DNA from 2 places in the Bacillus capparidis genome. Region 1 is predicted to be linked to the other one. Evidence: riboswitches for the same ligand, from Rfam matches in the RefSeq annotation. Region 1 holds a riboswitch; the other holds the start of a gene.
The links. A riboswitch is a leader RNA that binds a small molecule or an ion and turns the genes downstream of it on or off. The one in region 1 is predicted to bind glycine.
Positions count from the first base shown of each region.

Region 2: linked by a shared signal. The riboswitch ahead of gcvT (glycine cleavage system aminomethyltransferase GcvT) and the one ahead of glyA (serine hydroxymethyltransferase) in region 1 are both predicted to bind glycine.

Region 1 is NZ_JAFDST010000004.1:156,790-160,212, reverse strand. It holds gene JOC74_RS16460 (serine dehydratase beta chain) at 1-288, opposite strand, end outside; gene glyA (serine hydroxymethyltransferase) at 304-1,554, opposite strand; glycine riboswitch at 1,723-1,829, opposite strand; gene JOC74_RS16450 (carbon-nitrogen hydrolase family protein) at 2,341-3,219, shown strand; gene JOC74_RS16445 (GNAT family N-acetyltransferase) at 3,229-3,423, shown strand, end outside.
Region 2 is NZ_JAFDST010000001.1:1,091,686-1,095,108, forward strand. It holds gene gcvPA (aminomethyl-transferring glycine dehydrogenase subunit GcvPA) at 1-62, opposite strand, end outside; gene gcvT (glycine cleavage system aminomethyltransferase GcvT) at 81-1,175, opposite strand; glycine riboswitch at 1,351-1,447, opposite strand; gene JOC74_RS05515 (DEAD/DEAH box helicase) at 1,682-3,331, shown strand; gene JOC74_RS05520 (YqhG family protein) at 3,361-3,423, shown strand, end outside.

The DNA.
Region 1 (3,423 bases):
AAACTCCAAATAGTACTGCATTCCATGCTCTTTTGCCGATTCTAAGGATTGTTTAATTCGTGGATCATCTGCATCCATTCCAAGCAATCCACCAAGCAGTGCTTTATCCGTTCCATGTCCTTGATAAGTTTCAGAGAAGGAATCGTAAAATACAATATTAGCCTCCTCTGGACAACCGCCTAACAGGTCATGAATAAATTTTCCGATTGACACGACACCTGCCGTATGAGAGCTCGACGGTCCCACCATAATTGGGCCGATTATATCAAAACAACTTTGATATTCCATGACGATGCCTCCTTCTTATACAGTGATTAGCTGTTGAAATAACGGATATGACCCACAAATCGCTTTAGTCGTTTCTTTTGCTTGTTCAAGAACTTCTATGTCTCCTTTGCTTTTTAGAACAGCAGCGATCACTTTCCCAATCTTCACCATTTCATCCTGCTTCATGCCACGAGTTGTTAAAGCTGCTGTTCCCATACGAATCCCGCTTGTGACAAACGGACTTTCAGGATCATATGGAATCGTGTTTTTATTGACGGTAATACCCGCTTCTTCTAATAATTTCTCTGCTTCTTTTCCTGTTAAGTTCCACGGACGCACATCTAAAAGGACAATATGATTATCAGTGCCTCCAGAGACAAGCGTTGCCCCTTCTTTCTTTAATGTTTCGCCAAGTGTTACTGCGTTTTCCATGATTTGTTGGGCATAAGCCTTAAAACTTGGCTGCAAAGCTTCGTTGAAGGCAACCGCCTTGGCTGCAATGATGTGCATTAACGGTCCACTTTGAATCCCTGGGAACACGGCTCTATTAATATCTTTCATAATCTCCTCATCATTTGTTAAAACGATACCGCCGCGCGGCCCTCTCAATGTTTTATGCGTCGTACTTGTCACCACATCCGCATATGGTACTGGAGATGGGTGAAGACCTGCTGCGACAAGTCCTGCAATATGAGCCATATCCACCATGAGTTTGGCTCCAACTTGATCTGCAATTTCCCTAAAGCGTGTAAAATCAATCGTTCTTGAGTAGGCGCTTGCTCCTGCAATGATCAATTTTGGTTTCTCTTTTTTCGCCATGGCTTTCAGCTCATCGAAATCTATCAAGTGAGTATCTTTTCTTACGCCATAGGACACAATCTCAAACCATTTTCCTGAAATGCTGACAGGGCTTCCATGAGTTAAGTGGCCACCATGTGAAAGATTCATTCCCATCACTTTATCACCAGGCTGAAGCAATGCATAAAAAACAGCAAGGTTTGCTTGTGCACCCGAGTGTGGCTGGACATTTGCATATTTGGCACCAAACAGCTTGGTTAGGCGCTCAATAGCCGCTTGTTCTGCCACATCAACAAATTCGCATCCGCCATAGTAACGCTTCCCTGGATAGCCTTCTGCATATTTATTTGTCATCACGCTTCCCATTGCTTCTAATACATCTTCGCTTACGAAGTTTTCTGATGCGATCAACTCCAGTGTTTGATGTTGACGATGTCGCTCCTTCTCAATGGCTTCAAAAATGGTGGAATCATTTTGTCGTAAACCCATTTTTACTCCTCCTTGAAATTTTGTTTAGATTCCATTGGCTGTACCAAACTATAACTTGAAGATATTAGTATAGTTAGAGACACTAACATTCTTTCTTGCTACTGACTTACTTTTCTGTGAAAACTTTTTTGCATACAAAAAAAGACAGAGAAGGGTAGTGTAGCGTCTCTACCCTTCTCTGTCCTTTTACCTGAGAGTTTAACTCCATTCATTTTTCATAGAGTCTTCCCCTTTGGTGGCGTCATACTATATACGCGCTCTCCAGAGTTGCGTCCACTTGTGGTCCCATCTACCTGAGAGATTTGTTCCAAGGGTCTTTTTGGAACTTGCTCCTTCGGCGGCTTTAAAATTTGCACTCTCCCACAACTGTCATCCGCGATATGTATTTACTAACAAATTAAGTTAACTTGCATTTAAAAGATCATACTTTACCTTTCTTCCTAATCTCCGTTAGTAGAATTAGCAACTTGTATATTTTAAAGTAAAGATTAGTTAATGATATTTATACTAAGTTGTTAGATAGACTCACAGAGTTTTTTAATTTGAAGAATGTGAAGCGTTATAGAAAATAGGAGGGAATCGAATGAATGGATTGACTATTTTTCGATTTAAATTATCGTCGATATTTTCACAACGATTTCCTTTAGTGTATTTTTTGTTACTAAGTAAAACAAATGTGCGTACTTGTTAAAGGTTATTGTTTTTCTAATAATATTTACATCACTAAATCATAATATAGATGCAAAGAAATTTTACCGGAATAATTGTAAGAAGAAGGAGGAGCTTATGAAACTAAGAGTCTCGGCAGTTCAATATCATCTTCATACCATACAATGTTTTGATGAATTCGCAAATCAAGTGGAACACTATGTTAAAACGGCAGAAGAATTCGGAGCTGATTTTGTCCTATTTCCTGAATTTATCACAACTCAACTCATGTCCATAGGCAACCAACTAGGTCAACCCTTGACCATCCAGGATATCCCACATTTTACTGATCAGTATCGTTCTTTATTTATGAGTTTGGCGATAAAAAACCAGATACATATTATTGGAGGAACACATGTCATTAATAGAGGGGGGCGTTTATATAATGTTGCCCATTTATTCTATCCAGATGGAAGAATAGAGGAACAAGCAAAGCTTCATATCACTCCAACTGAATTGGCAGAATGGAACATGACTCCTGGTGAAAGCCTAGAAGTGTTTGAGACTAAAAAAGGAAGAATCTCCATCTTAACCTGCTACGACATTGAATTTCCAGAAGTTGTTCGAATGGCAAAAGCGAAGGGGGCCGATATTATTTTCTGTCCTTCTTGTACAGATGATCGTCATGGGTTCTACCGTGTCCGTTACACCAGCCATGCGAGGGCAGTCGAAAACCAAGTCTATGTTGTCTCCACTGGTACAGTGGGCTCTCTTCCTACTGTAGATTTTATGAGAGCGAACTTCGGACAAGCGGCTGTGATTACACCAAATGATATCCCCTTTCCTCCTCGTGGCATCCTAGTAGAAGGAGAGGTTAATGAAGATATGGTTGTGACTACAGATCTTGATTTAGAACTGTTATATCAAGTTCGGGAAAATGGCTCGGTGACCACGTGGCGTGATCGACGTATTGATCTTTATCCAGATTGGGAAAAAGAATCTGTTATCCAAGCGTAAGGAGGAAGTATGGCATATTTCAAGGATTTTTTCGTATTTGACCAGAATCATCCCATTCCTGCAGTAATCCGAAATTATGAAGAAAAAGACTTTCCTGACTTAATTCTTATTCAGAAAGAAAGTTTTCCTCCTCCTTTCCCGTCTGAATTATGGTGGAAAACAGAACAGTTGAAAAACCATGTTACCTTGTTTTCCGAAGGAGCT
Region 2 (3,423 bases), on a different contig from region 1:
CCAATCGCATCAAGCATGTCTTTTTTGTCTTGATCTGTTGCTGGTAAATAACGATGCTTCATATCCTCATTCCTTTCAATTTATTTTTGGCGTTTATAAAAAGGCGTTTTTACAACCTTTGCTTTTAAAACTCTTGATCGAACTTGTACATCAACAATCGTGCCTGGCTCGCTATGCTCCTTCGCGATTAAAGCAAGCCCGATGTTTTTTTTCAAGGTTGGCGATTGTGTTCCAGTCGTTACTTCTCCAACCAATTCACCTTGAACGAACACTTGATAACCGTGGCGCGGGATACCTTTTTCAATCATTTCAAGCCCCACCATTTTTCTCTGCACACCGTTCTCTTTCTGATCAGCCAACACAGACTTTCCGAAAAAGTCTGACTCTTTCCCCGTTTTAACGGCAAAACCTATTCCCGCTTCAATCGGAGTGATATCCTTTGTTAGTTCCTGTCCGTAAAGAGGAAGTCTCGCTTCAAAGCGCAGCGTATCTCTTGCTCCCAATCCGCATGGGATGAGACCATCTTGCTTTCCGGCTTCAAGCAAAAGCGTCCAAATCTCTTTAGCCGACCCGCTCTCACAATAAATTTCAAAGCCGTCTTCTCCGGTATAGCCTGTTCTTGATACGAGTGCCTTTTCGCTTCCAATGCTTACGTCCTCTTTAAAATAAAAAGGTTTCAACTGCGATAGGTTCTCATCTGTTACCTTTTGAAGGATACCGGCTGCAAGCGGACCTTGAATCGCAAGCAGGCAGATCTCGTCTGAACGATTAATCAAACTCACATCGCCTGTTTGATGCTTTTCCATCCAAGCGATATCTTTTTCAATATTTGAAGCATTGATCACTACGAGATAAAGATTTTCATTCCTTTTGTAGACAAGGAGATCATCGACTGTCCCGCCGTCTTCGTAGCACATAGCGCTGTAAAGAGCCTGCCCCTCTTTGAGTAATGACACGTCATTAGTAAGAAGCCGCTGCAAAAATTCAAGGCTGTCCTCACCCCTAACTTCGACTTCACCCATATGCGAGACGTCAAATAACCCAGCCTTTGACCGGACCGCTTCATGCTCTCCTTTTATTGAAGAAAATTGGACTGGAAGCTCCCAGCCTCCGAAATCAATCGTTTTTCCGCCGTAATCCTTATACAAATCGAATAATGGAGTTCTTTTTAGCACATGGTTTCCCCCTTTAGATTTTAATCAGTTTCAATTGCACGAAAAAAGGACAGAAAAACCCCATGAAACATAAAAGGGTTCTCTGTCCTTGCACCTGAAAGTTTACTTTGCCTTAATCAAAGCTTTCCTCTTTGGTGGTTTGCCATACCATCATGCCAAACTCTCTCCAGAGTTGCGTCAAGCAAGAGTTCTTTTGCCTGAGAGATTCACAAATTTGTTTGCTCCTTCGGCGCCCGGGATTGGATCCACAAAGTCTCTCCTCTTGCTATCATCCGCTCATATTTTTTGTTTTGATGGACATACTGTATGTAAATTGTTGTTGATACGTACTATCAATATCCTAACATCATAAAAAGATTTGGGCAATAGAAAATGGTTAACATTTTATTCAATACAACTTTCAAATGTTCGCTTTTCGAACAATCTTCTTGTTTCATTTCGTAATATTTTATTAAAATAGATTAATTTAGGAACATTCAGTTTGCAAAAAAGGTGGTCTGCTGTCTATGAATCCTCAAATACAAACAGAGCAGGATTGGCAAGAACAATTTCTGACTCATCTAAAAAATGACGGGCCCTGGTCGCCTTGGAGCTTATATAAGCTATCTTATGAAGTACAAGAAAGGCTTGCGATTCCCTCATTTGAAGGTTTGCTCGCCCCTAAATTTCTCCCTGATTTCACACCTCTTCCCCATCAGCTGGAGGTTGCGCAAAAGGTCGTAGAAAAAATGAATGGAAAAGCCATTCTTGCAGATGAGGTCGGTCTGGGAAAAACGGTTGAAGCCGGCTTGATAATGAAGGAATACATGATCAGGGGCCTGGCAAAAAAAATCCTCATCCTTGTTCCTGCGTCTCTGGTTTCCCAATGGGTAAAGGAGCTTCGGGAAAAATTTTTAATCCCGGCAGTTGAACAGAAAAAGAGCTACGTATGGGAGCAATGTGATGTCGTCGTTTCTTCTATCGACACAGCCAAGCGTTCGCCTCACAAAGAAATTGTTTTATCGCTTCCTTATGATCTAGTGATTATTGATGAAGCTCACAAACTGAAAAACAACAAAACGAAAAACTATGAATTTGTCCGGACGCTAAAGAAAAAATATTGCCTATTGCTAACTGCCACCCCGATTCAAAATAAAATTGAAGAGATTTTCAACCTTGTTTCCTTGTTAAAACCGGGACATCTGGGGAATGAAACAGTATTTAGCGAAGCTTATTCAAAGCAGAAATTATCAATAGAAGAGCAGGATCATTTGAAAAATTTAGTCAATAAAGTGATGATTCGCAACAGGCGCCAAAATACGGGTGTCGATTGGACAAAAAGGCTGGTTAAAACGATTTCGGTTACTTTATCGCCAACCGAAGAAGCGTTATATAAGGAAATCACAGAGCTCAGAAGGAACAAAGAAGAAGCTTCAAGCGCTTTCTCTATTATGACACTGGAACGAGAATGCTGTTCCAGCAGGGAAGCCGTTTATATGACATTAAAGAAAATGATCGACAATCAGGAGAAGCAAACCCCTGCCATTCACATGGATGCCATTGAACGATTGATGGAACAAATTAACCAAGTGACGCAAAACTCAAAAGCAATCGAGGTTGTCGAGCTAATAAAGAAAATAAATGATAAAGTTGTCATTTTCACTGAATATCGTGCCTCACAAATTTATCTGCAGTGGTTCTTACAGCAAAACGGCATCAGCTCTGTTCCATTCCGAGGAGGGTTTAAACGAGGGAAAAAAGATTGGATGAAGGAGCTTTTTCGGAATAAGGTTCAGGTATTAATAGCGACAGAAGCAGGAGGAGAGGGAATCAACCTTCAATTCTGCAGCTCCATCATTAACTACGATCTGCCTTGGAATCCAATGCGGCTTGAACAAAGAATCGGAAGGATACACCGATTCGGTCAAACGAGAGACGTACAAATCTATAATATGGCGACAAAAAACACAATTGAAGAACATATATTAAAGCTGCTTTATGAAAAAATACATCTGTTCGAGAAGGTTGTAGGCGAACTGGATGATATTTTAGCGAGGCTTGATTCCAATTCATTCGAAGAGGATATACACAATATCCTTTATACTGCCAAATCAGACGAAGAAATGCGGTTGAAAATCAACCAGCTACAAGAAACGATTTCCAATCAAGTCAATTAGCAGAATCGTGCTAAGGAGGAAATATAAAATTGAACCAACAAGAAATCCACAGCTTTCTACTCAGTTTTTTTGAAGCCAACCTTTGTACCATC